Regions from separate parts of the Williamsia sp. M5A3_1d genome, predicted to be linked through region 1. Evidence: predicted binding sites of a transcription regulator. Region 1 holds the regulator's gene; each other region holds the start of a gene.
The links. The regulator LexA, encoded in region 1, represses DNA repair genes until DNA is damaged. The targets are predictions, from matches to a motif close to CGAACANNTGTTCG.
Positions count from the first base shown of each region.

Region 2: the regulator LexA is predicted to act here: its motif matches at 4,393-4,406, upstream of ACLBW1_RS13150 (DUF222 domain-containing protein).
Region 3: the regulator LexA is predicted to act here: its motif matches at 6,758-6,771, upstream of ACLBW1_RS16325 (DUF222 domain-containing protein).

Region 1 covers NZ_JBKEZX010000004.1:274,908-285,253, reverse strand. Annotated here, with positions in the region: gene ACLBW1_RS18240 (DJ-1/PfpI family protein) at 1-475, shown strand, start outside; gene ACLBW1_RS18235 (MarR family winged helix-turn-helix transcriptional regulator) at 472-921, shown strand; gene ACLBW1_RS18230 (aminotransferase family protein) at 952-2,187, opposite strand; gene hrpA (ATP-dependent RNA helicase HrpA) at 2,305-6,327, shown strand; gene nrdR (transcriptional regulator NrdR) at 6,265-6,765, opposite strand; gene ACLBW1_RS18215 (LysM peptidoglycan-binding domain-containing protein) at 6,889-7,371, opposite strand; gene lexA (transcriptional repressor LexA) at 7,574-8,254, shown strand; gene ACLBW1_RS18205 (SDR family NAD(P)-dependent oxidoreductase) at 8,340-9,203, shown strand; gene ACLBW1_RS18200 (phosphoenolpyruvate--protein phosphotransferase) at 9,239-10,346, opposite strand, start outside.
Region 2 covers NZ_JBKEZX010000003.1:150,210-160,555, reverse strand. Annotated here, with positions in the region: gene ACLBW1_RS13175 (citrate/2-methylcitrate synthase) at 1-911, opposite strand, end outside; gene ACLBW1_RS13170 (citrate/2-methylcitrate synthase) at 1,019-2,164, shown strand; gene ACLBW1_RS13165 (HAD family hydrolase) at 2,187-2,849, shown strand; gene ACLBW1_RS13160 (uracil-DNA glycosylase) at 2,930-3,631, shown strand; gene ACLBW1_RS13155 (MarR family winged helix-turn-helix transcriptional regulator) at 3,667-4,170, shown strand; gene ACLBW1_RS13150 (DUF222 domain-containing protein) at 4,415-5,689, shown strand; gene mmsB (3-hydroxyisobutyrate dehydrogenase) at 5,786-6,655, opposite strand; gene ACLBW1_RS13140 (acyl-CoA dehydrogenase family protein) at 6,652-7,815, opposite strand; gene ACLBW1_RS13135 (CoA-acylating methylmalonate-semialdehyde dehydrogenase) at 7,812-9,332, opposite strand; gene ACLBW1_RS13130 (AMP-binding protein) at 9,459-10,346, shown strand, end outside.
Region 3 covers NZ_JBKEZX010000003.1:861,742-872,087, reverse strand. Annotated here, with positions in the region: gene pip (prolyl aminopeptidase) at 1-137, shown strand, start outside; gene ACLBW1_RS16350 (CYTH and CHAD domain-containing protein) at 134-1,642, shown strand; RNA gene rnpB (RNase P RNA component class A) at 1,683-2,107, opposite strand; gene ACLBW1_RS16340 (alpha/beta hydrolase) at 2,268-3,302, shown strand; gene ACLBW1_RS16335 (DUF1697 domain-containing protein) at 3,342-3,863, shown strand; gene ACLBW1_RS16330 (SLC13 family permease) at 3,886-5,109, shown strand; gene ACLBW1_RS16325 (DUF222 domain-containing protein) at 5,260-6,717, opposite strand; gene ACLBW1_RS16320 (bifunctional RNase H/acid phosphatase) at 6,950-8,059, opposite strand; gene ACLBW1_RS16315 (zinc ribbon domain-containing protein) at 8,065-8,802, opposite strand; gene ACLBW1_RS16310 (Nif3-like dinuclear metal center hexameric protein) at 8,842-10,017, opposite strand; gene cobC (Rv2231c family pyridoxal phosphate-dependent protein CobC) at 10,004-10,346, opposite strand, start outside.

The sequences.
Region 1 (10,346 bases):
GCGGACCATGGGCGGGATGCGGGTCGTCCCCGACATCACCGTCGCCGACATCGACGAATCCGCCACGGCCGCACTGATACTGCCCGGCGCCGAACTCTTCGCCGACGGCTACGGTCACCCGTGGGCCCAGCTCGCCGAGCGGTTCCTCGACACCGGCATACCGGTCGCCGCGATCTGCGGGGCGACCTCCGCGCTCGCCCGTCACGGACTCCTCGACCGACGCGCCCACACCAGCAACGCCGCCGAGTACCTCGACGCGCAACCCGGATACCGGGGCGCCGAGTTCTACGTCGACGACCTCGCGGTGACCGACGGCGACCTGATCACCGCGAGCGGCACGGCGCCGACACACTTCGCACGGGCCGTACTCGGACGGCTCGGTCTCTACCGACCCGAGACCCTCGACGCGTGGTTCGACCTCTACGAGAACCACGACCCGTCGGCCTACCCGCGCCTGATGGCGACACCCGCGTGACACATCCCCAGCGACTCCTGAGCGACACCGCTCTGCTGGCGTTCCGCCTCAACGGCCAGTTCCTCTCCCTGGCCGAGGATCTCGCGGCACCCGCCGGACTGACCGCCACGCGATGGCAGGTGCTCGGCGCGGTGGTCGACGAGCCACTGCCGGTGTCGCAGGTCGCGCGCGACATGGGGATCACCCGGCAGAGCGTGCAGCGCACCGCCGATCTCCTGGCCCGCGACGGCCTGATCGAGTACCTCCCGAACCCGGCGCATCGTCGCGCGAAACTCGTCACCCCCAGCGCCGAGGGCCGGGCCGCGATGGCGCGCATCTCCCCCGCCCATGCCCACGCCGCGGCGCGACTCATCGACGAGCTGGGTGTGGCGCGGTGGCAGTCGATCGTCGACGGGCTCCGCACTTTGTCGGCGGCCCTCGACGCGACCGAGGACCGTCGAGCCTGACCTGATCGGCCGAGACCTTCCCCGGTGGCGTCAGAGCAGTTCGTCGAGCCCGTCGGACATACGGTGGGCGAGTTCGTGGGTCTGCTCGGTGGTCATGACGAACGCGGGCGAGATCTGCAGCGCCCCTGCACCGGCCGCGCGTCCGCTCACCCCGTGGCGGCGCAGCGCCGTGACCGCGGCCGGGCCCTGTGCGGCGTCGGCCAACTGCACCGCCGCCACGGCCCCGACACCGCTGCGCACCTCCGACACCACCGCGTGCCCCGCGAGAGGCTCCAGCGCGGTGTGCAGGTCGGACTCGAGCCTGCGCGCCTCGTCGAGCAGGCCCTCGCGCTCGATGATGTCGAGGTTGGCCATCGCGGCCGCAGCTGCGCCGGCATGGCCGCCGTAGGTGTAGCCGTGGCGCCACCACACACCGCCGGAGTAGAACGGCTCCGCGATGTGGGGTGCCACGAACACCGCGCCCATGGGCACATAGCCCGAGGTGAGCCCCTTCGCGGTGGCCATCATGTCGGGCTGCAGATCGAAACGCTGTGAGGCGAACCACGATCCACCGATGCGCCCGAAACCGGTGACGACCTCGTCGGCGACGAAGAGCACATCGTGGTCGCGGCAGATCTGGCGCACCTCCGACAGATACCCCTCGGGTGGTGGGTAGATGCCACCGGCGCCGATCACGGGTTCGCAGAAGAACGCGGCCACCGAGTCGGGCCCGACGCGTTCGATGAGTCCGAGCAGGCTCTTGGCGTCGTCCCACTCGACGGTGGCCGCATCCTCCATCAGGGTGCCGTAGCCCTCGCGGTTCGGGGGCAGCCCCGACAACGCCGTACCGGCGACGTGCATGCCGTGGTAGGCCTTCGTACGCCCGATGATGAGCTTCTTGTCCGGACGACCCATCTCGTGCCAGTACCGACGGGCGAGCTTCGCCGCGGTGTCGAACGAGTCGCTGCCGCCGGAGGTGAAGAAGACCTTGCTGCCCGCGATCGGCGCGATGGCCCCGAGCCGTTCGGCGAGGTCGATCGTCACCGCGGGCGCGACGTCACCGAATCCGGAGTAGTGCGCGAGCGTCCCGAGTTGGCGTGCGACGGCGTCGGCGATCTCGGTGCGTCCGTGGCCGACGTTGGTGAACCACAGCCCCGCGGTCGAGTCGATGTAGCGGTTGTCGTCGGTGTCCCAGATGTGCACCCCCGAACCCCGCGCGATCGCGAACGGACCGGAGGAGCTGACCGCCCCCATGTCGGCGAACCCGTGCCACAGCGTCGACGTCATGTCGCCCATCATGCCTGTCGGCCGTCGGCACAGCGGGGCCACGTCCCGGACTGCCGCCGCATTCCACGCATACGCGGCGAGGTCCGACCGCGGAAGACGAATATCGTGGGGGTCATCATGTCCCGACCCCCTCGCGCCCGATCGACCGACAGCAGGTCGCCACGTCGGCGTCCACCCGGTCCCCGGGGTCCTCGCCCCGATGCGTCGACCGAGTCGTCTGTGTCGTCCGAAGCGGTCGTCATCGACGAGAACGAGGTGTCGATCGTCGACGCCCACCGCTTACGGCGACGCGTGGCGAGCGCCCGCGACGACCGTTCCCGTCAGCGTCTGTCCGGCTCCGTCGACGCCGCACGCAGCCGTCTGGCGCGCCGGGCCGCTCTCGTTCCCGAGCTGCGCTACCCCGACGAGCTGCCGATTTCGGGCGCGCGCGAAGAGATCGCCGCCGCGATCGCCACCCATCAGGTCGTCGTCGTCGCGGGCGAGACCGGCTCGGGCAAGACCACCCAGCTGCCGAAGATCTGTCTGGGCCTCGGGCGCGGTGTCCGTGGCGCCATCGGGCACACCCAGCCGCGCCGGATCGCCGCGCGGGCGGTCGCGACGCGCATCGCGGAGGAGACCGACACCGAGTTGGGGGCCGCGGTCGGGTTCGCCGTCCGATTCGACGACCGGTCGGGCGCCGACACCCTCGTGAAGGTGATGACCGACGGCATCCTGCTGCGCGAGATCGGACGCGACCCGCTCCTGCTCGCCTACGACACCCTCATCATCGACGAGGCCCACGAGCGCAGCCTCAACATCGATTTCATCCTCGGCTTCCTCAAACAACTGCTGCCCCGTCGACCCGACCTGAAGGTCGTGATCACCTCGGCGACCATCGACCCCGGGCGTTTCGCCGAGCACTTCGCAACTGCGGAGCACCCCGTCCCGGTCATCTCGGTCTCGGGCCGGACCTACCCGGTCGAGATCCGCTACCGACCGCGTGATGCCGCCGACGAGGACGACGATCACGACGACATCGATCAGATCGCCGCGATCGAGGCCGCCGTCGGCGAGCTCACCCGCGCCGGTCCGGGCGACATCCTCGTGTTCCTGGCCACCGAACGCGAGATCCGCGACACCGCCGATGCGTTGCGACGGCGTCTCGACGACCGCGTGGACATCCTGCCGCTGTTCTCGCGGCTGTCGACCGGCGACCAGCAGAAGGTCTTCACCACCTCTGACCGTCGCCGGATCGTGTTGTCCACCAACGTCGCCGAGACCTCACTCACCGTTCCCGGCATCCGCTACGTCGTCGACGTGGGTACCGCGCGCATCTCCCGCTACTCGCTGCGCACCAAGGTGCAACGCCTACCGATCGAACCCGTCTCCCAGGCCAGCGCGCGACAGCGGGCAGGCCGATGTGGGCGCGTCGCCGACGGCATCTGTATCCGCCTGTACTCCGAGGAGGACTTCGAGAATCGTCCGGAGTTCACCGAACCGGAGATCCTGCGCACCAACCTCGCATCGGTCATCCTCACGATGACTGCGCTCAATCTCGGTGACATCACCGATTTCCCGTTCGTCGAGGCTCCCGACGCACGGTCGATCCGCGACGGCATCGGCCTGCTCGAGGAGCTCGGTGCAGTCGACGGCACCGGCACTCGCCGCGGTCTGACCCCGGTCGGTCGCGACATCGCCGACCTTCCCATCGATCCCCGGTGGGCGCGGATGGTGGTCGCCGCGCACGAGAACGGTGCGTTGGCCGAGGTGCTCGTCATCGTCGCGGCCCTGTCGCTGCCCGACGTCCGTGAGCGTCCCACCGAGAAGCGCCAGGCCGCAGACGAGTCCCATGCGCGATTCGCCGTGGCGGGGTCGGATTTCCTCTCGATCCTCTCGCTGTGGCGGCACCTCGAACAGATGCGGGAGGAACTGTCGAACAACCAGTTCCGTAAACGGTGCGAACGCGAGTTCCTGCACTGGCTGCGGATCCGGGAGTGGAGGGAGCTGGTACGTCAGCTCGAACGCATCACCGCCGACAAGGGGTGGAGACCCAACACCTCCGACGCTTCACCCACGGCCGTGCACCAGTCGTTGCTCGCCGGCCTCCTCGGACACATCGGCGTCCGCGACGGTGACACCCGCGAGTTCCTCGGCGCCCGCGGCACCCGGTTCGTGGTGTTCCCGGGGTCACCACTGGCCAAGAAACCGCCCCGATTCGTGATGGCCGGTGAGGTGGTGGAGACCTCGCGGCTGTTCGCCCGCACGGTCGCGGGGATCGAGCCGGAATGGGCCGAGAAGATCGCCGGGCCGCTCGTCAAACGCTCCTACAGCGAACCGCACTGGTCGTCGAAGCGTGGGTCGGCGATGGCGTACGAACGGGTCACCCTCTACGGCGTCCCGCTGGTCGCGCATCGCGCCGTGCCGTTCGGGCGCGTCGATCCGGAGACGTCGCGGGATCTGTTCATCCGGCACGCACTCGTCGAGGGCGACTGGCGCACCCGGCACCCCTTCTTCGACCGCAACCGGGCCCTGCTGGAGGACGCCCGCGACCTCGAGCACCGCGCGCGCCGCGGCGACCTGGTGATCGACGACGACCAACTGTTCGATTTCTACGATCAACGGATCGGCCGCGAGGTCGTGTCGGCGGCACACTTCGACACCTGGTGGAAGTCCGCACGGCGCGAGAACCCCGACCTGCTCGATCTCACCCCCGAGACCGTCGCGGACACCGATGCGGTGTCGGCGACGGAATTCCCCGACCGGTGGCAGCAGGGCGAGGCCCACCTCGATCTGACCTACCAGTTCTCCCCCGGCGCCGAGCGCGACGGGGTCACCGTCCACATCCCGCTGGCGTTGCTGCCGCGGGTGCGTCCCTCGGGTTTCGACTGGTTGGTCCCCGGCCTGCGCACCGAACTGGCCGTGGCGATGGTGCGCAGCCTGCCCAAGTCGGTGCGCCGCCGCCTCGGTCCCGCGGCCGATGTCGGCGCGGCGGCCATGGCGGCGCTGACCCCGCGCAGCGAACCGGTCGCCGTCGGCCTGGCTCGCGAGGTGAGTCGACAGACCGGTGTCGCGGTGTCGCCGAACGATTTCGACCCGAGCACGCTGCCACGCCATCTGCGCATGACCTACGCCGCGGTCGCCGACGACGGATCGGTGGTCGCGACAGCCGAATCGCTGGCCGAGCTGCGCGACGCCATCGGGGGATCGGCACCGTCGGCGCCGAAGGGAGGCGCACAACCGTCCCGTGGTGGCCCGTCGGCTGTCCCGACGCCGCCGCCGATCACCGAGTGGACGACCGCCACCATCGGCACCATCGCTCCATCGGTCGTCGAAACCGTTGCCGGTCAACAGGTCACGAGCCATCCGTGCCTGCTGGTGGTCGACGGCGGTGTCGTGCGGGCGGTCGCGACCACCGCGGCAGAAGCCGACCTGGCGACCCACCGCGCCATCCGACGACTGCTCGAGATCTCGATCCCCGCGCTGAAACCCTCGGCCGCAGGTCAGTTGCCCGTCGCGGCGCGCCTGGCGTTGTCGCAGAGCCCCTATCGCTCGACCGAGGATCTGCTGCGCGACTGCACACGCGCGGCCATCGTCGATCTCACTGGGTCGACCACGCAGGTGCGCGACCCCGCGGCCTTCGCGGCGTTGCGGGCCACCGTCGCCCGCGACGCCCCGGCGGTCGCCCGCGCCGCGCTGGCGACGGCGGCCGACGTGTTGACGCGCGTCGCACCGATCCGCGCCGAGTTCGATCGACTCGGTTCGTCGACGGCCGTCGCCGATGTCACCCGCCAGCTCGACGACCTCGTGTTCGACGGTTTCATCAGCGCCACCGACGCCGACCACCGCACGCGTGTCGCGGTGTATCTCGACGCGATCCTGGTGCGATTGGCCCGGCTTCCTGCCGCAGCCGCGACCGATGCGCGGGCGATGGAGTCGGTCGACCGCGTCCTCGACCGGTGGGCCGAGGTGGTCGAACGGGCGACGCCGGCGCGGCGCGTCACGCTCGGGGAGCAGATCCACTGGATGGTGGAGGAATTGCGCATCGGACTGTTCGCCGAGCGGATCAGACCCGCCTACCCGGTGTCGGAGCAGCGGATCCTACGTGCGATCGACGGTCTCGCCCGAGGCGCCGACGGAGGCGGTGGCGGCGCGCGACGGTGACGACCTCAGGTCGTCGATCTCACGCTGGAAGTCGTCGACCGATTCGAACGACCGGTACACCGAGGCGAAGCGCAGGTAGGCGACCTCGTCGAGTTCGCGCAACGGACCGAGGATGGCCAGACCCACCTCGTTGCTGGGGATCTCGGCCGATCCGGAGGCGCGGACGGCGTCCTCGACCTGCTGGGCCAGCAGGCGCAACCGGTCCTCGTCGACGGCGCGGCCCTGGCAGGCGCGGCGGACTCCGAGCATCACCTTCTCGCGGCTGAACGGCTCGGTGACCCCGTTGCGTTTCACGACGGCGAGCACCGCGCTCTCGACGGTGGTGAACCGGCGGCCGCAGTTCGAGCACGAACGGCGACGACGGATGGCCTGCCCCTCGTCGGCGACACGCGAGTCGACCACCCGGGTGTCCTCGTGTTTGCAGAAGGGGCAGTGCATCGCCGTGTCCTCGAACCTGATCCGCGGGCGACGCGTGTCGAGGGTGGACCTCGAGGCGTCACAGGGCCCGATGTGGACCCACGGTCGCGAGGATACCGACCCCGATCGGCCGTCACACACCGGTCAGTCCCGGTAGAGCGGGGCGAGCAGCGGCTGGCCGGCGGTCAACGCCGATCCGCTCATGTGGTTGAGCTCCTTGATGTCGGCGACGACCGCGGACGTCGCCCGGTCCGGCGCGACGCGCGCCGCGATCTCTCCCAACGACTCGCCGCCACGGACATGGACCACGGAGGTACCCGCGACGGGAGCCGCCGACGACTCGGCGGCAGCCGATCCGCCGAGCACCACAGCCCAGACGGCGACCGCGAGCGCGATGCCGGCCACGATGGCCGCTCCCCATCCGATGGGTGCGGGCCGCCGGGACACCGGTGCGTGGCGACGGCCGTCGGCACAGACCACACCGGCCGGGCGGGCCGCGGCGGGCCGACCCGCGGGGCGGTGACGTACGGGCACGGGGCGCTGCGCCGGACGCGGCGCGCGCTCGACCGTGGCGTCGGCGGGCCGGTGTGCCGTGGTGCTGCTGTGACGCGTGAGAGTCTGATTCATGACGTGCTCCTCATCGACCAGACGTTCGAATGAACGTGTGTTCGATTTGTATCACGCGCCTCCGACAATGTCCCGACACGGTCGAACAAATGTTTGAAAGTTGTTATCTGCTGCACTACTGTCCCAGGTGACAGCAGGTCCGCGCGTTGTCCGAACCGTTCGAACAGATCGGTCGGGAGCGGGCCGCGACAGGAGGGACACCGTGTCCGACACCACCGTCACCACCACCGACTTCGCCGATGGACCGATCAGCGAGGCCGATCTGACGCCTCGGCAGGCGAAGGTCCTCGAGGTCATCCGTGCGTCGGTCCGCGAGCGCGGATATCCCCCGAGCATCCGTGAGATCGGAGACGCGGTCGGCCTCAACTCCACGTCGTCGGTCGCCCACCAGCTCCGCACCCTCGAACGCAAGGGCTTCCTCAAGCGCGATGCGAACCGACCCCGGGCGGTCAACGTGCAGGACGCCGATCCCGGTGACGGCGGCGGCTCGGATGCCCTGTCGTTGCCGACCCCCACCTTCGTCCCGGTGCTCGGTCGCATCGCCGCCGGTGGGCCCATCCTCGCCGAGGAGGCGGTCGAGGAGGTGTTCCCGCTGCCCCGTGAACTCGTGGGTGACGGCGCATTGTTCCTCCTGCGCGTGGTCGGCGAGTCGATGATCGACGCCGCCATCTGCGACGGCGACTGGGTGGTGGTCCGCCAGCAGAACGTGGCCGACAACGGCGACATCGTGGCGGCCATGATCGACGGCGAGGCCACGGTGAAGACGTTCAAGCGCACCGACGGCCACGTCTGGCTGATGCCGCACAACCCGCAGTTCGATCCGATCCCGGGTGACGAGGCGGCGATCCTCGGCAAGGTCGTCACCGTCATGCGACGCCTCTGACCGACCCTCGTCACCCCGCGTACCGCATCTGACTACGCCGCGTGTCACACTGACCACCCGATCGGGGTGGACGACAGGAGACGTGATGGGTGCACAGCGATTGGTCCTCGACGGCGCGGTGGTCGTCGTGACCGGCGCCGCAGGTGGCATCGGGCGTGAGGTCGTCCGTGAGGTGCATCGTCGGGGTGCCCGTGTGGTCGCGCTCGACCTGGTCCAGGCCGCGGTGGACGACGCGGTGCTGGGGCTCGATCCCGATCGTGTCCTCGCGCTTCGAGCCGATGTCACGGTCCCGGCTGATCTCTCGGACGCCGTCGAGCGTGCCGTGGCACGGTGGGGTCGGATCGACGTCGTGTTCGCCAATGCCGGTATCTCCAGCGGAGATTCGGCCGACACCGTCGCCAGCGTGGCGGACGGCGTGTTCGAGCGCGTGATCGGCGTGAACCTCATGGGTGTGTGGAACACGGTTCGGGTGGCGCTGCCCCACGTCATCGATGCCCGGGGCCACGTCCTCATCACGTCGTCGACGTACGCGTACCTGAACGGGATGGTCAATGCGCCCTATGCGGCGTCGAAGGCGGCCGTCGAGCAGATCGGCCGCGCATTGCGCAGCGAGCTCGCGGCCCACGGCGCGACGGCAGGGGTGCTCTATCCCGGGTGGGTCGCGACCCCCATCGCCGATGTCGCCTTCGGCAAGGACGAACTCGCCACCGCTTTGATCAAGCGGGCGTTCCCACGTCCCCTGCTGACTCCCATCAAGCCCCGTCGCGTCGGACTGGCGGTCGCCGACGGCATCGAGTCGCGGTCCCCGCGGATACAGGTGCCGCGTCGATGGATCCCGGTCGCCGCTCTACGCGGGATCGTCAACCCGCTCTCCGATGCTGCGTTGCAGCGGGATTCGACGATGATCGGCCTCGTGCGCGAGGTGGAGGACCGCGCCCGCCGTCGGTGAGGACGGCCGATCGGCCCCGTCCTCGTGTCGCCGGGTCAGTCGTGTAGGGCCGCCGCTGCGGCGACGCGTGCGTCCGCGGGATCCGCGGTCGCCAGCGCTGCCCGCGCCGCGGCCCGGCACTGTTCGGTGCGCACCTGACCCAGCGCCGCACCCACACCCGCGGCGGCCGCCGGTGCGCTCGACAACGATGTGACGCCCATACCCACCAGCACGCAGGCGAGCAGTGGGTCGGCGGCGGCCTCGCCGCACACCCCGACCGGTTTACCGGCCGCCGACCCCGCCGAGGCCACCATGTGGATGAGCGCGAGCACGGCCGGCTGCCACGGGTCGGTGAGGTAGGCGAGTTCGGCCGACATGCGATCGGCCGCCATCGTGTACTGCGTGAGGTCGTTGGTGCCGATCGACACGAAGTCGACCTCGGCGAGGATCGACGGCGCGAGCAGTGCAGCCGAGGGGATCTCGATCATCACGCCGGCGACGAGACCCCGGGCACGCACCTTCGCGGCGAAGTCGCGGGCCTCGGTCGCCGTCGCCACCATCGGGGCCATCACCCACGGTGCCGCACCGGTCGCCTCGGCGGCGGCCGCGACGGCGTCGAGTTGCCGGTCGAGCAGACCCGGGTTGCCGAACGCGACCCGTAGACCGCGTACGCCGAGGGCCGGGTTGGCCTCGGTTCCGTTGTCGGCGAACAGCAGTGGTTTGTCGGAGCCCGCGTCGAGGGTGCGGATCACGATCTTGGCGTCGGACTCCCCCGCGGCGGGCACGAACGCCTCGATGACCTCGCGGTAGAGCGCGGTCTGCTCGGCGGCGTCGGGCTCCGTCGCCCGGTCGAGGAAGGCCAGTTCGGTGCGGAAGAGTCCGATGCCCTGCACCGGGAAGTCGGTGGCCGAGCGGGCGGAGGAACCGTCCTGGACGTTGGCGAGGATCGACACGTCGAGCCCGTCGGCGGTGCGTCCCGGTCCGCTCCATCGCGACACCAGTTCTGCCGCGTCCCGGGAGCGTGCGACGGCGCTGCGAGCGGTGTCGGCGTCGGGGCCGACGGTGACGGTGCCGGCCTCGCCGTCGAGCATCACCGGGGTGCCGGCGGCCACCGAGGTGAGCGCACCGACCGCGACGACGCACGGGATCCCCAACTGACGGGCG
Region 2 (10,346 bases), on a different contig from region 1:
ACGTGACCGCACCCGGGCGGGAGCTCATGACCTCGCAGGTACTCCGCCACCGCGTGTTCGGGCCCCTGTCGATCGGCGAGAACCGATACGAGGAACTCGTAGGCCAGGGTGGTCGCTCCGCCGTGCAGGGGCCCGTCGAACGCACCCAGTCCGGCCGAGATGACCGCGTAGATGCTGCCGCGTGCGCTGGCCGCGACACGCGCCGCGATGGTGCCCGCGGCGAGGTCGTGATCGGCGAGCAGGATCAGCGCCGCATTGAGCAGCCGTACTCGCGGCGCCGTCGGGGCCATCGGAGACAGTCGGCACCACAATCGTTGCGCCACCGTTGAACCCGTGCCGGCGTCACCCACCACCGGCATCGCGTCCACGACCGCGTCCACGACATGGCTCGCCTTGTCGATCACGTCGTCGGCGGCGATGCTGCCGCGGGAAACGTCGGCGGCGCCCATGAGGTCGACCGTCACCCGGATCCCGTCGAGCCGTCGACCCGCGCCGGGCAGGGTCGGTGCGGCGATGCCCCGACGCGGCCCGCGACGGTCGCCGCCGTCGCGACCCCACAGCATGTCGACGACACCTTCGAAGTCGGCGGCGAACGCGAGTTCTGTGACGTCGCGCCCCCGGTAGTAGAGGTGGTCGTCGTCGAGCAGGGTGATCTCGGTGCGGATACGTTCCACCACCCCGGCCGGCGGCCGCTTCTGGGTGCGGCGGCGTAGAGCCTCGACCTCACCGACGGCGAACAGGCTGCCTCGGATACCCGCGATGCGCACGCTCTCGAGCTGCCCGCGACTGACGTAGGCGTACACCGACGCGGGTTTGATCCCCAACGCGCGGGCCACCTGTGCGGTGGTGAGGTAGTCACGGCCGTCGTGTCGCATCGCCGTGGGCCACCGGTGTGGATGCCGTCGGACCACGCTCGCACCTCCTCGCCCGATGTTGATCCGATCAACATTGACCGGACGCCGTCCTGAGCCGAATGTATGGGCAGAACGGTCGGGAAGTCGAGGAGAAACGAGGAGTCATGGGCGTCATCGTCGCCGAGCCGGGTCTGTCCAATGTGTCGGTGGCACACACCGAGATCGGGGACGTCCACGGCGAGGAGGGTTTCTATCAGTACCGACAGTTCGACGCCGTGTCGCTCGCCCGGTATCGGACTTTCGAGGAGGTGTGGTTCCTGTTCGTCCACGGGCGCCTGCCGGAGCCGCGGGAACTCGACGGTTTCGTCGACGAGGTGCGATCTCTGCGGGCGATCGGCGACGACCTGATGTCGGTGGTCCGGGTGGTCGCAGCAGTCGGTGGCGGACAGCGACCCCTGATCGGTCTTCGCACCGTGTTGTCGTCGCTCGCACAGCTCGAGGGGATGGCACCGATGTGGGATGCCGATCCCGACACCCGCATCCGTCACGCGTTACGGGTCTGCGCGGTCACACCGACGATTCTCGCTGCTCTGCACCGCATCTCGAGCGGTGACGAACCGGTGTCCGACCGTTCCGATCTCGACACCGCCGCCCACTGGCTGTACGCCGTCACCGGCGACGTGCCCTCCCCCGAACACGCACGGGCTGTCGAGCAGTATCTGATCGCGACCGTCGACCACGGCTTCAACGCATCGACCTTCACCGCGCGGGTGATCGCCTCGACCGGCGCCGATCTCGCATCGGCGGTCTGCGGCGCCATCGGCGCGTTCTCGGGACCGCTGCACGGCGGAGCGCCCGACCGGGCGCTCGATGCTCTCGACGAGATCGTCGCTGCCGGTGGGGCCGATGCGGCCGTGGAATGGACCCGCGCGCAGATCGCGCAGGGCGCCCGGATCATGGGGTTCGGTCACGCGGTGTACCGAACGGTCGATCCTCGATCGGAGTTGTTGCGGGACATCGCGATCGATCTCGGTGGCGACATGGTCGACCTGGCCGTCCAGGTGGAGCGGGCGGTGGTGTCGGAGTTGGCCCGGGTGCACCCCGACCGGCCGCTGTACGCCAATGTCGAGTTCTACGCGGGCGTGGTGATGGATCGCTGCGGGATTTCACGGACCATGTTCACCCCCACCTTCACGGTGAGCCGGGTGGTCGGCTGGTGCGCCAATGTCGTCGAGCAGGCACAGAGCCGCAAGATCATCCGACCCCGCGCGACATACGTCGGACCGGAGGCGGTCGAGCTCGTCAGCTGATCGGTCTCGCTACGATGCGGCCATGACATTGCCACCGCGGGTCAGTGCGATCGTGTTCGACTGCGATGGCCTGCTTCTGGACACCGAGACCTGTTGGTCACGGGCCGAGGCGGCGTTGTTCGCCGACCACGGCCACGGGTTCGGTCCCGCCGAGAAGGACATGCTCATCGGGCGGTCCGTACCCGCCGTTTGTGCGGAGCTGGCGCACTTCTTCGGCCGTCCCGACCACGGTCCCCGCATCGAGGCGGACCTGCTGGCCCGGGTGGAAGCCGAGCTGGCCCAGGGAGTCGCACCGATGCCCGGGGCTCGAACGCTGCTCGACACCCTGGCGGACCGTGTCCCGATCGCCGTCGCCACCAACAGTCCTCGTTCCCTGCTGACCGCCGCTCTCCGCGCGTCGCGCCTCGACGTCTTCTTCGAGGTCTCGGTGGCCGCCGACGAAGTGAGACATCCCAAACCACATCCCGAGCTGTATCTGAGGGCATTCGACGGGTTGGGGGCCGACCCCACCGAGGGTGTCGCCCTCGAGGATTCCTCGACGGGAGTCGCTGCCGCCAGAGCGGCCCGGGCGTTCGTGGTCACCGTTCCGTCGCAGCCCGGAAAGGACCTGGACGGCGATCTGGTGCTCGCGACGCTGGACGATCCCGCGATCCTGGATTGGGCGTCGACCGTGGAGGTCAGCTGACGTCTCGACAGTCGACGTGAGGACCTTGCTGCGGGTTCGGTCCGGTCACCGCCGGCGGCGGTAGCGTCGAGGGCGTGCCCGTGTTCCTCGATCTCGACGATCTCGACGCCGCCATCACGCAGTGCCGGGCGTGTCCGCGGCTGGTCGAGTGGCGCGAACGTGTCGCCCGCGAGAAGCGACGCGCGTTCGCCGACGAGGAGTACTGGGGCCGCCCGGTGCCGGGCATCGGCCCGGCTGACGCCGCGTTCCTCATCATCGGACTCGCGCCTGCGGCGCACGGCGCGAATCGGACCGGGCGGATGTTCACCGGCGACCGCAGCGGCGACGTCCTGTTTGCGGCGATGCACGCGGTGGGCCTGGCCAACCAACCGACCTCGGTGTCGGCAGACGACGGGTTGACGCTGCGCGGCACCAGGATCACCGCACCGGTGCACTGCGCTCCCCCCGCGAACAAGCCGACACCCGCCGAACGCGACGAGTGTTCGCACTGGCTGCAGTCGGAGCTGACACTGCTCGCCCCGACGGTGCGATCGGTGATGTCGCTCGGCGCCTTCGGATGGCGGGCCGCTCTCACCGCGTTGAGTGAACACGGGTACGCGATACCCGTGCCGCGTCCCACGTTCGGTCACGGCGTGTGGGTCGACCTCGCCGGCGACGGCCTGCCCCCCATCCGTCTGTTCGGCAGCTATCACGTGAGCCAGCAGAACACCTTCACCGGTCGACTCACCCCGGCGATGCTCGAGGCGGTGCTGAGCGAGGCGGCCGCTCATGCGGGGTTGTGACACCGACGACCGCCGGCGGGAGGACAATGACTCTCATGTCCCCCGACGGCCCCACCTTCGACCCGATCGCGAAGGCCCGCGACAACTGGTCGAACGCCGGGTGGGGTGACGTCGCCGACGGCATGGTCGCCGTCACGTCGGTGATGCGGGCCCACCAGATCCTCCTCGCCCGCGTCGAAGCCGCCCTGCGTCCGTTCGACCTGAGCTTCTCCCGTTTCGAACTGTTGCGCCTGCTGGCCTTCAGCCGCAACGGTGCGCTACCCATCACCAAAGCCAGTGTGCGGCTGCAGGTTCACGTCACCAGCGTCACCCACGCGATCCGCCGCCTCGAATCGGCCGGCCTGGTGGAGCGCATCCCCCACCCCACCGATGGTCGGACCACCCTGGTGCGGATCACCGACATCGGCCGCTCCACGGTCGAAGAGGCCACGAACACCCTCAACACCGACGTCTTCGCCGACATCGGTCTCCCCGAGGATCAGTCGCGCGCCCTCGTCGACGCGATCGAGACCCTCCGCCGCTCCGCCGGCGACTTCTGATCCAGTTGCGTCTTCGAGTCAACCGTCGTGCCTCGCGCTCCGCCGGGCGGGCAGTCATCTGCATCGAGTGGCCGGGCCCCGCTGTCGTGCTTGTGGATGGCGGCGTCTTTGACGCCATGTTCTGTCGGACCCGCACGCTAGAGTGGTGATCGGGGGCGTCGCCCGTGCGTTATTCGATTACGAGTCAACAGGATTCGACCGATTGGCCCTTGCGCGGTTCTCCGAACGCATGTACGATTGAGGGATGACCGGGGGATCATTCACAGCATTGGCCGACTCACTCATCGACGACCACCGCACACAAGACACCGTTGTCGCCGACGATGACGCCGAGATTGTCGCCGCCATCCGCGGCGTCGTGGCCTTGCGGGCGGTGGCCGACGACCTGCTCGCACGATTGACCGCCCAGGCCGACCGTGTCGGCGTCGCCCGGCGGTCGGGGATGTCGCTGCGGGAAGTGTTGTGTGCCAATGGAGTCGCGCCTGCGGTGGCGTCACGATTGATCCGCCTCGGGCGTGCCCGCGAAGTTTTGCCGGGGGTGGCGCGTCATTCCCGCGATGGTTCGGTGTCGGCTGAACACCTTGACGCCGTCGCGCGTGGTGTTGATCACGTCGCTCGCCGTACCGGGGAACCCCTCGACTCCGATCTGGTGTCGAGCCTGGAGCGGCGGTTGGTAGCGAAAGCTGTCGCCGGCGCACCTCCCGCTGAACTGCTCGACGACGCCCGCGCTGCCGCGATCGCCCACACCCCCGACGAAACGCCGGACGTGCCCGTGGCCGAAGACGCCGCACTGAATGAGCTGGCGTGGAATCAAGCCGACGACGGCCGGTTACGGGGCGAATTCGACCTCGACGTCGCCACCGGCGAACGACTCAACACCGCCCTCGACACCGCATCCCGACCTCGACCTGAACCTGACGGCACCCCCGACCCACGGACCGCCGCGCGCCGACGAGCTGATGCCTTCGCTCAACTCCTCGAAGCCGGCACCCGCGGACTGTCGCCCGACGCCCTGTCGGGACCACCATCCACCGAACTCATCGTGACCATCCCCCTCGAAGGAGCCGGTCACGCAGAACCGGCGCGGTTGAGTTGGCTCGGACCGATCTCCGACCTCACCACCGAGCTCCTGGCCTGCGATGCGAAAGTCCTCGGGATCGGCGTTGACCTCAACGGAGCACCCATCTCCGTCGCCGCGCAGAAACGGTTGTTCACCGGCAACGCTAGGAAAGTCGTCCTCACCCGCGACCAGGGCTGCATCAAGTGCGGTGCCCCGGCGTCGTGGTGCGACGTCCACCACATCATCCACTTCGCCAACGGCGGACCGACCACCGTCGACAACGGATGCCTCCTCTGCCGGTCCTGTCACGTCGCGGTCCACACCACCGGCTGGGACATCGTCATGGGCCACGACCGACACCCCTGGCTCATCCCACCAGCAACCATCGACCCACGCCGCGTACCTCTACCGGCCTACAACAGAAGAACATTGGCACTCGCGGAACCGATCGCCGCATAGCGCCGTCATAGAACCAACGCCCCCGGTATCGGGAGCGGCACGAACCTTGACAACTCCACAGTGTGAAACCCGACGATCAGGTCGCTCTCCGGTGGGTCAGCGCAGGGTCTCGATGATGGCGCTGAAGTCCTTGGCGCCGTTGCTCTCCGCGAACGCGGCGTAGATCTCGGCGGCGTGGGTTCCCAGGGGTGCGGTGGCGCCGGTCGAGGTGACCGCGTCCATGGCCAGGCCGAGGTCTTTGTGCATGAGCGCGGTCGCGAAGCCCGGTCGGAAGTCGTTGTTGGCGGGCGATGTCGGTACCGGGCCGGGAACGGGACAGTTGGTGTGCACCGACCAGCAGTTGCCGGTGGCGCCGGTGATGACGTCGAACAGCGAGTCCGCCGACAGGCCGAGTTTCTCGGCGAGAACGAAGGCCTCGCCGACGACGATCTGTTGCACTGCGAGCACCATGTTGTTGCACACCTTCGCCGCCTGGCCGCTTCCCGGTCCACCGCAGTGGATGACCTTGCCCGCCATGGGTTCGAGAACGGGTGCGGCGGCGGCGTAGGCGTCGTCGTTCCCGCCGACCATGAAGGCCAGGGTCCCGGCGGTCGCACCCTTCACCCCGCCGGAGACCGGGGCGTCGACCTGGGCGAAGCCGAATTCCGCAGCGAGGGTGTGCATGTCGCGTGCGTCATCGACGGAGATGGTGGAGCTGTCGATGAAGACCGCTCCGTCCTGGGCGACGGGGAGTACCTCGGCATACGCCGACCGGACCAGTGCGCCGCTCGGCAGCATCGTGATGACGACCGCGGCCCGTTCGACGGCCTGGACGGCGGTCTCGGCGACGAGGACCCCGTTCTCGGCGGCAGCGGCCGCGGCGGCGGGCACCGGATCGAACCCCGCGACGGTGTGCCCGGCGGCAACGAGATTGGCGGCCATGGGTCCGCCCATGTTGCCCAGGCCCAGAAACGCGATGGTGGTCATGATGTCTCCTTGGCGATGGCACGGCCGACGACCATGCGCATGATCTCGTTGGTGCCCTCGAGGATTCGGTTCACCCGCAGGTCGCGGACGATCTTCTCCAGCCCGTAGTCGTGCAGGTACCCGTACCCGCCGTGTAGCTGCAGGGCCTGGTCGGCGACGGCGAAACACCGTTCGGTGACGAAACGCTTGGCCATCGCGCAGATCGTCACCTTGTCGGGGTGATCGGCGTCGAGGGCGGCCGCCGCGTTCCACAGCATCAGTCGCGACGCCTCGAGGTCGATCGCCATGTCGGCCAGGGCGAAACGGATGGTGGGTTCGTCGATGAGACTGCCACCGAAGGCCTCCCGCTCCCGCAGGTACCGCCGCGTGCGGGCCATCGCATCCTGTGCTCCGCCGAGCGAGCAGGCCGCGATGTTGATGCGCCCGCCGTTGAGTCCGTTCATCGCGATACCGAAGCCCGTTCCCTCACCGGCCTCGCCACCGACCATGTTCGTCGCGGGGATACGGACATCGTCGAACACGACCGCGGCGGTCGGCTGGGCGTGCCACCCCATTTTCTTCTCCTGCGCGCCGAACGACAGCCCGGGCGTGCCGTTCTCGACGAGGAAGGTGGAGATGCCTTTCGGCCCGTCGCCTCCGGTACGCGCCATCACGATGTACACATCGGATGTGCCGGCGCCGGAGATGAACTGCTTGACCCCGTTGAGCACGAAGTCGTCGCCGTCACGGTCGGCACGGGTCCGCAGCGCCGCCGCATCGGACCCCGCGGAGGGCTCGGTGAGGCAGTAGCTCGCGATGGCCTCCATGCTCGCCATCCGCGGAACCCAGTGCGCCCGCTGCTCGGCCGTCCCGTAACTGTCGACCATCCAGGTCGCCATGTTGTGGATCGACAGGAACGCTGCGGTCGTCGGGTCGGCGGCGGCGAGCTCGGTGAAGATGCGCACTCCGTCGAGGCGGGTGAGCCCGCTGCCGCCGAACTCCTCGGAACAGTAGATCGCCGCCATCCCCAACGCCGCTGCCTCACGCAGTTCGTCTGCCGGGAAGTGCTTCTCGGTGTCCCAGTCGAGTGCGTGCGGGGCGATCCGTTTGGCGGCGAAGGCCGCGGCGGTGTCGGTGATGACGCGGTCGTCGGCCGACAGCGCCGAGTCGAGGACACTCACTGCATCGTGGGGATGACGAACTCGGCCCCGTCCTTGATACCCGACGGCCACCGCGTCGTGATCGTCTTCACCTTGGTGTAGAACTGGATCGCCGCGGGCCCGTGCTGGTTGAGGTCACCGAAACCGGATCGCTTCCAGCCTCCGAAGGTGTGGTAGGCCACGGGAACCGGGATCGGCACGTTCACACCGACCATGCCGACCTGGACCCGCGCACAGAAGTCCCGCGCGGCGTCGCCGTCCTGGGTGAAGATCGCAACACCGTTGCCGTATTGGTGATCCGACGCCAACGCCAGCGCCTCCTCGTAGTCGCCCGCGCGAACGATGCAGAGCACCGGGCCGAAGATCTCGTCGGTGTAGATCGACATCTCCTTCGACACGTGGTCGAACAGGGTGGGTCCGATGAAGTAGCCGCCCTCGAGCGCCGCATCACCGTAGGTGAGATCGTCGCTGGCGCGATCACGGCCGTCGACGACGAGGTCGGCGCCGGCATCGACACCCTGACCGATGTAGTCGCGCACCCGCTCGAGCGCCGCGGCACTCACCAGTGGTCCGTAGTCGGCCTTGGGGTCATGGCTGTGTCCGACGCGCAGGGCCGTCACACGCTCGACGAGCCTGTCCCGCAGACGGTTCGCGGTCTCCTCGCCGACCGGGACCGCGACGCTGATCGCCATGCAGCGCTCGCCCGCGCTGCCGTAACCGGCGCCGATCAACGCGTCGACAGCCTGGTCGAGGTCGGCGTCGGGAAGGATGATCATGTGGTTCTTGGCGCCACCGAAGCACTGCGACCGCTTACCGTTCGCCGCGGCGGTGGAGTAGATGTACTGCGCGATGTCCGACGATCCGACGAAGCCCAGCGCCTGGACATCCGGGTGAGTGAGCAGTGCATCCACCGCGACCTTGTCACCGTGCACCACCTGGAACACGCCGGCCGGGAGACCCGCTTCGAGGAACAACTCGGCCAGCCGCAGCGGCACCGAGGGGTCACGTTCGCTCGGCTTGAGGATGAACGCGTTGCCGCACGCGAGCGCCGGGCCGGCCTTCCACAGCGGGATCATCGCCGGGAAGTTGAACGGCGTGATGCCCGCGACGACACCGAGCGGCTGGCGCACCGAGTGCACGTCGATGCCGGTGCCCGCACCCTCGGTGAACTCGCCCTTGAGCAGATGCGGGATGCCGATGGCGAACTCGATGACCTCGACACCACGCTGGATGTCACCGTGCGCATCGGCGATGGTCTTGCCATGCTCGATCGACAGCAGCTCGGCGAGCTCGTCGGCGTTCTGGTTCACCAGGTCGACGAAACGCATCATGACCCGCGCGCGCTTCTGCGGGTTCCACGCCGCCCACACCCGCTGCGCGGCCACCGACGACGCGACGACCTCGTTCACCTCGTCGACCGAGGCGAGCGGGACCGTGGCCTGCACGGCACCGGTCGACGGGTTCATCACATCGGCACTCCGGCCGGACGTGCCCGGTCGGCGCGCACCGTCGACGAAGTGCGGGATCTCTGAGGTCATGGTGTGTCTCCGACTCGATGTGGTGAGAGTGCCCGGGGTGTGTCCCCGATCACGGTATACTTGCATATCCTAGTGTTTGCCCGCCAGGTGTCCAACCCGGCGGGGAGTCCGGCTGAGAGGTGGCCCGTGTCCCGTCCGCAGGAGTCCAGAACCGAGACGTTCCGATCCGCGCGCGACCTTTTGGTGCGCCACGCCGACGACTACGAGACCGCGGTCGCGGAATTCCGGTGGCCGCAGTTCGACGAATGGAACTGGGCGATCGACTGGTTCGACGCGATCGCCCGGAACGCCGACGGGTCGCCGAACGAGGCGCCGGCGCTGTGGATCGTCGAGGAGGACGGCAGCGAGTCGATCCACAGCTTCGCCGACATGAGCACCCGATCAACACGGGTGGCGGGATGGCTCGATGGTCTCGGCGTCGCGGCCGGCGACCGCATCCTGCTGATGCTGGCCAACCAGGTCGAGCTGTGGGAGGTGATGCTGGCGGCGATGAAGATCGGCGCCGTCGTGATCCCCGCGACCACGTTGCTCTCCGAGTCCGACATCGCCGACCGCATCGACCGGGGCGGCGTCGCCCACGTGATCGCGCGCAGCGAACTGGCCGCCACCTTCGACGCCGTCGGCGCACGGCACACCCGGATCGCGGTCGGTGACCCCGTCGACGGCTGGATCTCCTACGCCGACGCCGCCGACGCGCCCGCCGAGTTCACGCCGAGCCACACCACCCACGCCGACGACACACTGCTGCTCTACTTCACCTCCGGCACCACCTCGAAGCCGAAGCTGGTGGAGCACACCCACGTCTCGTATCCGGTGGGCCACCTGTCGACGATGTACTGGATCGGTCTGCGCCCCGGCGACATCCACCTCAACGTCAGTTCCCCCGGCTGGGCGAAGCATGCATGGTCGAACGTGTTCGCGCCCTGGAACGCCCAGGCGTGCGTGTTCATCTACAACTACGCGCGATTCGACGCGAAAGCGCTGATGGATCAGATGCAGCGCTGCGCGGTCACG
Region 3 (10,346 bases), on a different contig from region 1:
TACGCGTCGTCGACGACGCCGGTCACGCCTCGTTCGAGGCCGGTATCAAACACCATCTGGTGGAGGCGACCGACCGCTTCGCGCGCACGCCCGCAGGCACCGACACCACCGAGGACAAGGACACACGCACCCCATGACCGCGCACGAGCAGATCGAGATCGAGCTCAAGTTCGACGTCGCCGCCGGACGGCCGATCCCCGACCTGACCGCGCTACCCGGTGTCGCCTCCACGTCCGGCCCGATCGAGGAGAACCTCGACGCCACCTACTTCGACACCGAGAACCTCGACCTCGCCGACAACCGGATCACGTTGCGGCGCCGCACCGGCGGCCACGACGAGGGGTGGCATCTCAAGCGGCCCGCGGGTACGGGCGGACGCCGCGAGCGACAGGTGCCGCTCGATCCCGACGACGCCGATCCCGCGACCGGCATCGCGCACGCGACCGTGCCCGGCGAGCTGCTCGAGCCGGTCCGGGTGCACGTACGCGGGCGGGCACTGTCGCCGGTGGCGGTGATCGGCACCCGACGCCAGATCACCGAGGCACGCGACGACGACGACCGTCTGCTCGCCGTCTTGTGCGCCGATCTGGTGACCGCGCGATCGCTGCTGCCCGGCGGCACCGGCCAGACGTGGTCGGAGTGGGAATTCGAACTCGTGGACGGCGACACCGACCTCCTCGGACCCGCCGAGGAACTGCTGCGCGGGGCCGGCGCCACCACCGCCTCGAGCGCGTCGAAGCTCGCCCGCACCATCGGCGCGATGCCCTCCCACCGTTCGACGAAGCCGCTGCCGAAGAACCCGACCGCGCTCGAACTCGTGATCACCGAGTTGTCGCGTCACCGCGACCAGCTCGTCGAGTGGGACCCGGCGGTACGTGCCGACGTCGACGACGCGGTCCACCAGATGCGGGTCGCGACACGCAGGCTCCGCAGCGTGCTGCGCGCGTTCGACACGGTTCTCGGCGGCACCGCGCGCGACACCATCGGCGACGAGCTCAGGGAGTTGGCCTCGGTGCTCGGGGTCGCCCGTGACGCCGAGGTCACCGCACAGCGCTACGCCGAACTCCTCACCGACGAGAACGCGTCGGATGCGCTGCGGGCCGCACTCGTCGACGAACAGGAACGCAGGTACCGGCGTGGCCTGCGGGTCGCGGTGACGGGCATGAACTCCGCCCGCTACTTCACGTTGCTCGACGCCATCGACGCACACCTGGCCGATCCGGTCGCAGGCCCCGACGGTGAGCGGCCCGCGAAGAAAGCCCTGCGTGACGCCGTCGACGCAAGCCGTCGTTCGGTGCGCAAGGCGCAACGCAAGCTCGCCGAGCTCGACCGGGGAACCGAGGAGTGGACCGAGCAGATGCACACGGTCCGCAAGAAGGCCAAGCGGTTGCGCTACATCGCGGAGGCGGGCGCGACGCTCGGCGTCTCCCGACACAAGCGGGTGGGCTCGACGGCCAAGAAGATCCAGTCGCTGCTCGGGGATGCGAACGACGCGTCGCTGAGTCGCGAACTGCTCGCCGAGGTCGCCGCGAACGTCACCGCGCCGGGTGACGCCTTCGTCCTCGGCCGTCTCGACGCCCGCGAACAGCAACGTCACGCCGAGGCGCTGCACCGTTACGACGCCATCGCCGACGCCTTCTGACAGGCAGACCCCGGTGGGCGCGGCTGCGCCGGGCGGGGTGCGAACGAGTCGACCTGTAAGCCGGATCCTGTCCCGACCACGGGGGTCGGGGGCGATCATCCATCTGGACACACCGTCGCCGGGTGCCTCGAGCGGTCCACCCGCAGGCTCGGGCGAGCAGCCCTCGAACGCCTGCGCAGCCGCACCTCGCGGTGCGACCTTCGACCTTGCTCCTGGTGGGGTTTACCGAGCCGTCGTGGTCACCCACGGCGCTGGTGCGCTCTTACCGCACCGTTTCACCCTCACCGAACCCCACGCCCGAGGGCGTGCGGTGTCGGCGGTCTGTTCTCTGTGGCACTTTCCCGCGGGTCACCCCGGGTTGCCGTTAGCAACCACCTTGCTCTGTGGAGTCCGGACTTTCCTCGATCACGGGCGTATCGCCCGACGGCGACCGTTCCCGCAGACCGCGATCGCCCGGTCGGCTCGTTCGCCCGCTTATGATAACCGCCGGTCGTCTGTACTCCGGTCGTCGTCGCACACACGGCGGCACCGGACCGGCGACGTGTACGCGACCTGGGGGGTTCGAACAATGGCCACGCTCGACACACAGACACTCGGCACAACCGATGCGGCACGTCCGAGGATCATGCGGTTCGTCGCCGTGATCCTCACTCTCGTCGCGCTGGTGGCGACGGCAGCGCTCAACCAGCCTGTCGCCCACGCGGCGCCCCCGACGCCAGGCGTCACGACGTCACCCGGCGTCACGCAGACCCCGTCGACCGCCCCGGCCGCGCGGGTGGTGTCGGTGGTGATGACCTCGTCGCAGAAGGCGCGCCTGCGCGTGTTCTCCCCGTCGATGCGCAAGATCATCTCGGTCGACGTACTGCTCCCCCGTGACCGGAGCCGACCGCGCCCGTCGCTGTACCTGCTCGACGGTATCGACGCCGGCGTCCTCACCGGTTACCGCCAGAGCGGGTGGACCGACCAGACCGACATCGTGCGCTTCATGGCCGACAAGTCCGTGAACGTCGTCCTGCCGATCGGCGGGACGGCGAGCTATTACACCGACTGGGACCGCACCGATCCCGTTCTCGGCGTGAACAAATGGGACACGTTCCTCGCCTCCGAACTGCCCCCGGTGATCGACCGGACGTTCCGCGGCAACGGCACCAATGCGATCGGCGGTGTCTCGATGGGTGCCACGGGCGCGATGATGCTCGCCGTCCGCCACCCGGGTCTCTACCGCGGCGTCGCGGCGTTCAGCGGGTGTCTCGATCTCCTCGACCCGACCGCCGCGGCGGCCACGCAGGGCAGCATCCTCACCCGCGGTGGCAACCCCGACAACATGTGGGGTCGGCCGGGGAACGCGCAGTGGCGGGCGCACGACCCGGCATCACAGGTCGGTGCGCTGAGGGGCACCGCGCTCTACCTCGCCGTCGGCAACGGCCTGCCCGATCTGTCCCTCGGACTCGCGGGCATCGCGTCGCCGGTCGGTGGTGTGTTGGAGAGCGGAGCGCTGACGTGCACCCGACTGTTCGACCGCGCCGCACGACGCGCCGGTGTGCGAACCACCATCGACTACCGGGCCGGACTGCACTCGTGGGGGTACTGGAATCAGGATCTGCACCGCGCCTGGCCGACGGTGGCACGCGCGCTCGGGGTCCCGGTCGGCCGGCGGTAGCGTCGGCGACGACAACTGCCGGGGCGCTACCCTGGCGCGGTGGCCCGCTACGTCGCCCTGCTCCGAGGCATCAACGTCGGTGGCGTGCGGGTCGGAATGTCCGATCTGCGTGACGAATTCGGGCATCTGGGCTTCACCGAGGTGCGCACGGTGCTGGCCACCGGCAACGTCGTGTTCGACGCCGACGACGACCACACGCCGTCGTCGTTGCGCGAGCTGATCGAACCGGCCCTCGGCAAGCGGTTCGGCTACGAGGCATTCGTGTTCGTCCACACCGTCGACCACGTTGCCGACGTCACCGGGGCCTATCCGTTCGACGAGAGCGACGGCGTCCACGCGTATGTGGTGTTCGTGGCCGACGATGCGGTGCTCGACGAACTGCTCGGTGTCGACATCGACGGCGACGTCGAATCGGTGGCCCGAGGTGACGGCGTCGTCTACTGGTCGGTGCCACAGAAGCAGACGCTCAGCAGCGCCTTCGGGAAGGTCCTGGGCAGGTCGGCGTACAAGGCGACGACCACCAACCGCAACCTGCGCACACTCCGCAGGATCCTCGGCTGAGGACACGGGGACGACAGAGATGATGGCAGCGGGCGCAGTGGCGCTCATGGTGCTGGCGCTCGCGTTCGCTGTGTGGCGTCCGCGAGGGCTTCCCGAGGCGACGGTTGCGGTGCCCGCGGCGGCGATCGCCATCACTGTGGGCGCGGTGACGCTGGGTGAGGCGTTCGACGAGATCCACCGTCTGGCGTCGACGGTCGCCACACTGGCTGCGCTGCTGGCGCTCTCGCACGCGTGTGAGGTGCTCGGGGTGTTCGGGTGGGTCTCGCGGCAGATCGGTCGCGCGGGAGCCGGCAACGGTCGACGACTGTTCGCCCTCGGATTCGTCGGGGCGGCGGTCACGACGGCCGCGCTCAATCTCGACGCCACCGTCGTCCTGCTCACCCCGGTGTTGATCGCGGTCACCCGCGGCCTCGGGGTGCGCCCACGGCCGCTGTCGGTGGCGACGATCAGTCTCGCCAACGCGGCGTCGTCGTTGATGCCGGTCTCGAATCTGACCAACCTGCTGGCGTTCTCGGCCACCGGCGTGAGTTTCGGCCGCTTCACCCTGCTGATGGCCCTGCCGTGGCTCGCGACGCTCGTGGTGCAGTACGCGGTGCACCGCTGGTGGTTCCGCGCCGAGATCGCCGACGTCCCCGATCACGAGCCACAGGATCCCGGGCTCGCGCCGGTCACCGCGTTGTGTGTCCTCGGCGCGACGCTCGTCGGTTTCGTCCTGTCGTCTCAGGTCGGGGTGGAGCCGGTGTGGTTCGCCACCGCGGGTGCCGTGGTGCTCACGGTGATCGCGATGGCGCGCAGGGCGTCGGGCGTGGTCGATGTGGTGAAGGCGATCAATCCCCTGTTCCTGCTGTTCGTGTTCGCACTCGGGGTCCTGGTCGCCGCCATCGCCGACGGCGCGATCGGTCGTTGGTTGGCCGGCATCGTCCCGAACGGCACCGGTCTTCTCGCGCTGCTCGGCGTGGCCGCGATCGGTGCGGTGGTCGCGAACGTCATCAACAACATCCCCGCGACATTGCTGCTGCTCGCCGCGATGTCCGGCGCCCCGACCGTCGCGCTGTTGGCAATGCTCCTCGGCGTCAACATCGGCTCCAACATCACCTACGTGGGGTCGCTGGCGAATCTGCTGTGGCGCCGCATCGTCAGCCGCGACGGTGTCGCGGTTTCCGCCGCCGGCTTCTCCGCCCTCGGCCTCGTCGCCGGTGCCCCGTCGATCGTCGCTGCCGTCACCATGTTGTGGCTCGTCACTTGAGTTGAGCGGCCGGGTCGCGTTCTACTCCCGCCGACTGTGCCGAAAGTCGTCGCTGAGTGTGCTCGCAGCATTACGCAAGCCGAGACGTGAACAACGCACATTCGACAACGGCTTTCCGCACCGTCAGCGGCGGTAGAACCCAAACACCCATCAAGCAGCGGGATAGAGCTCACACTCAGGCCAAGTGATGTCGAAGCGCCTGCTCACTGCCGCGACGTCAGGCGGGTTCCGGAATCGTTCGAGGAGTTCGTCGATCCGGTGTAGGTGATTGGCGCGGAGCTTTTCGGGTGGGTCGGTGTTGCGGCGCCAGCCGTAGCGGCCTTTGTCGGGGCCGTCGGTGATCTTCTCGGTGGACCACTGATGGGGTTCGGTTCCGACGGCTCGGTTGTGGGGTCCGCAGGCGGGGGCCAGGTGGGTGGAGTCGGTGAGCCCGCCGTCGGCCCAATCCTGTTCGGCGTGATGCATCTCGGTGTGGGCGAAGGCGACACCGCAATCGTCCTTGCTGCAACCGCGGTACTGCGCGAAAGCCATCAACCGTTGCGCTTGTGAGGCGAGGCGGCGGGTGCGCCCGAAGAACAAGGGCTCGTTGGTGACGTCGCTGAACACCGCGAGATGTTGTTGGGCGTCGGCGGCGAGCTTCACAACGTCACCGATCGGGAGGTCGGTACCTGTGGTGGTGCGTACGACGCCGGCGTGCTCGCGGAGTTGGGCGTCGGTGATGGAGACGATGATCTGCGGCGGCAGCCCGCGGTGTGACCCACCGAGCAAGCCGCCGTTGACGGCGGCGTCGAGTAGGGCTTTGAGGGCGTCGTGGTTGCGTTGGGACTGCGAGCGGCAGTCCCGATCTGCTGCTTCCCGTAGTGCATCGCTGCTGATCTCGCTGCCGTCGCCGTGAGGCGACTGATCGTCGTCGGGGTTGTTCATCCCCGGTGCCGCCCACTTCGCGAGCACCACGTCGAACAGGGCGCGCGTGGTCGGGTCCAAGGTGGCGGTCAGCTTCGACATCAACTGGCTGTCCTGGCAACCCACAGACAGCTTCCGGTTCCGTGCGCGGTCACGGTCGTCGGTGAGGGTGCCGTCGGGATCGAGGTGGGCGAGGATCCGTACCCCGGCGGCGGTGATCTCTTTCGGGGTGAGTGTGGTCGCGAACTCGGCGAGGGTCTGTTCTGCGAACGCTCGGTGCTCGGGCTCGACCGCGGTGGGGATTTTGGCCATGACATCCAGCACGGCGTGAACGTGGTCGGGGCCGATCGATCCGGCCGCCAACTCCCGAGCGACGTTCGGGCAGACCGGTGGCAGCTTCTCTCCGGTCATCGCGTGCATCGATTCGAGCGCCTGCACTTCTTTGAGCCGCTTCTTCGGTTGCGTCACGCGCAGTGTCGTCCGAAGGAACTCGGTCAGGTTCACACATCCGACGGCGCGGTGGGCGTCGCGGTCGGACACCTCGAGGATCCTTTTGTTGCCGGCGGCCTCCAATTGCCGGGCGATGCGCTCATGGCGAATGGCGAGATCCGCGACCTCCTCGTCGGTGCACGAGGTGGAGTCGGCAGTGAGGATTCTGTCCACGATCTGTTCCAGGGCAGCGTAATCCGATTGGATGCTGTTCATCGGCCTGCCCCCTCCCCAGGTGGATCTGTACATCTATCCTAGCACGGATGTTCGAGGGGTGGGTGGTTAATTTTAGTGAATGTTGTTGAACGCTGGTGTATTTCGCTTGTCCGGTCGCGTTCTACTACCGCCGACTGTGCCGAAAGTCGTCGCCGAGTGTGCGTCGTTTCGCCGTCAACTCACGATCTGTGGTCAGCACACCCGGTTCGGGTTCGTCACGGTCGGCCGTGAATCAGGACAGATGGTTCGTGTCGTTGACGAGGCGGACGGAACTTCCTCCGTCGGAGTAGAACTCGGCCACCGAGAGCGACGCCAGGTCGAGGTGGAGCTTGAAGAGGATCGACGGACCGACGTCGAGGGCATGGCGCAGAACGGTTTTGATCGGCGTGACGTGACTGACCACCACGACGTCGCCGGGTCCGTACTCCGACACCACGTGGTCGGTCGCGACCCGCACACGCTCGGTGACGGCGTCGAAACTCTCCCCACCCGGAGGGGCGACCGACGTGTCGGACATCCAGGCGCGGTGCAGTTCCGGGTCACGCTGCATCGCCTCGATGAACGTCAGACCCTCCCACTCGCCGAAGTCGGTCTCGGTGAAGCCTTCCACCTCGTGCACCGGAAGATCGAGCTTGCGGGCGATGGCGCCGGCGGTCGCCCGCGCCCGCGACAACGGGCTGGACACGATGGCCTTCACACCGCCGCGAGAGGCGATGCGATGCGCCGCCCGATCGGCCTGCTGCACACCGAGTTCGGTGAGCTCGGGGTTCCCACGTCCGCTGTAGCGCCGGTCCACCGACAGCGCCGTCTGCCCGTGGCGCACCAGCCACAACCGGGTGGGCTCCCCCATCGCCCCGGTCCAACCGGGCCCGGTCTTCGCCGCCGAAGCGCTCTTCTCGACCGGGGCGGCCGACTCACCACCTGTCGCGATCTGCCCCTGCGCCTGCTCATCCATGGCCTCGTTGGCGAGGCGGTCGGCGTGGGAGTTCTCCGCGCGAGCGATCCACGCGAAGTCGACGTGTGAGAAGCCCGAGACGAGATCGCGGGCCTGCTCCGCCAGCGGGATCATGTCCGGGTGCTTGACCTTCCACCGACCCGACATCTGCTCGACGACCAGCTTGGAGTCCATCCGCACCGACACCTCGTCGGCGTCGAGATCCCTCGCAGCCCCGAGACCCGCTATGAGCCCACGGTATTCGGCGACATTGTTGGTGGCGCGTCCGATGTACTCCTTGCGCTCGGCCAGGACGGTCCGGTGGTCGGCGTCGAACACGACGGTGCCGTATCCGGCGACGCCGGGGTTGCCGCGCGATCCGCCGTCGGCCTCGACGATGACCCGCATCCGGCTCAGACCCCGGATTCGTGCGTGCGCACGATGATCGCGCCGCACTCGTCGCAGCGCAGCACCTCGTCGGCGGGTGCCTGCCCGTAGCGGCTGAGCGTTCCGCGGTCGATCTCCATGCGGCAGGCCCCGCACCGCGCCTGACGCAGCAGGCCCGCGCCGATCCGGCCCTGGGCCACCTGCTTGTCGTAGACGGCGAGCAGGGCGTCGTCGATCTGTCCGCGCAGTTCGTCGCGACGGGCGCGCGCGGCGTCTGCGGTCACGTCGATCTCCGACATCGCCGTCGCCGCGTCGGCGTCGGCCTTCTCGATCTCTTCCTCGGTGTGGGTCACCAGCGCTCCGCAGCGCAATTCCTCTGCCGCGGTGGCCTCTTGACGTTCCATCACCTCGAGCAGCTCGTCCTCGGCCACACCGCGCCGACGGTGCAGGCCCGCGATCTCGTGCTCGATCTCGGTGAGCGCCTTGCCGGTGAGGGTGCCGCCGTTGAGCAGGGCCGAGTCCTTGCTCAACCGCGTGTCGAGCACGGCGATGTCGTTCTCGAGGCGTCGCACCTCGCGGGCGAGGTCCTCGGCCGCGATCTGCGCGGCGACGGTCTGATCCCGGTACTCACGCAGGGCCTCGACGAGTTCGGCGACCCGTGCGGCCTCCGGCGAGTGGGACCGCCGGTGGGTGGCCCTCGAGACCCCGGCATCGACCTCGGCCAGGTCGAGGAGTGCTCTCTGATCGGCCGGATCTGCCTTCATGTCGCGAGGGTGTCCTGTTCTGTAGGGGTTCTGGCGACACTACCGGTCGGGGCGTGCCTCGCCCGTGACGGCGCTGGTGGAGCCCGCGCCGTGCAGCGTGAACGGGTCGGTCGGACGGTCGAACTGCGAGATGACCAGCCCCGCGTCGTGGGCGCCGAGCACCGCGGCGACCTGCGCACACCAGGGGAACTCCGTCGCCCAGTGCCCGGCGTCGACGAGCGCGGGGCCACCTGCGCGCAGGTGTTCGTCGGCGGGGTGGTGACGCAGGTCGGCGGTGACGTAGACGTCGGCCCCGGCCGCGGCGGCCGCGTCGATCAGCGAGTCGCCGGCTCCACCACACACCGCGACCGTCGAGACCATGGCGTCGGGATCGCCCGCCGTCCGCACGCCCCACGCCGCGGTCGCGAGTGACGTCGCCACATGATCGGTGAACGCGCGCAACGACATCGGTTCGGCGAGGACGCCCACCCGCCCCAATCCGATGTCGGACGGGGTGGAGGCGAGTTCGATCAGGTCGAAGGCCGGTTCCTCGTAGGGATGCGCCGCGCGCAGGGCCGCGGCCACCGCGTCGCGTCGGCCGCGGGGGGCGACCATCTGCATGCGGTCCTCGGCGACGGAGGCGACCTCACCGACGTCACCGATGGCCGGGTTCGCCGACGGACCGGGGAGGAACTCGCCGGTCCCCGCGACGGTGAACCGACACCGGCTGTACTCGCCGATCGCGCCGGCACCGGCGGCGAACATCGCCTCGGCGACCGCGTCGGTCGCGGTGCGCGGGACCATCACCACCCAGGAGTCCAACGGCGGGCTCGGCAGCGGTGAGAGAGGCCGCGTGTCGGTGACCCCGAGAGCGTCGGCGAGGGCGTCGGACACCCCGGGGCGGGCGATGTCGGCGTTGGTGTGCGCGGTGTAGAGCCCGCATCCCGACCGGATGAGGCGGTGGATCAATCGCCCCTTGGGGGTGTGCGCACCGACGGTGTCGACACCGCGCAGCAGCAGCGGGTGGTGCGCCACGATCAGTTCGACACCGGTCGCGACGGCTTCGTCGACCACCGCGTCGGTCACATCGACGCAGATCAACACGGCGGTGACGGTGTCACCGGGGTCGCCACACACGAGACCGACACTGTCCCAGGACTCGGCGTGACGCGGCGGGTAGGTCTCGTCGAGCAGTTCGATCAGATGGCGCAGGGCGGCCACGTCAGTTCCCGTCATTCGAGTCGGTACAGGGTAGGTCGGTGCACGCGGTGCGGTGCGGGAGCTGTCCGGTGTCGTCGCGGCGTGGCCAGGCGGCGATCAGACCGGCAACCGCCTCGCGGTCGCGGACGGCGAGACGCAGGTGATCGGGACCCAGCCCGGCGAAGTTCGCACAGCTGCGTACCGCGTAACCCTCACGCGCGAGATGGTTCTTGGCCGCGGTGCCCTCGGTCACCCGCACCATCACGAACGACGCCGCGGGCGTGCCGCACACCGTGATGCCGGCCGCGGCCAGGGCCGCGCACATCGCCTCGCGGTCGGATCGGACCACCCGGGCCTGCTCGCGC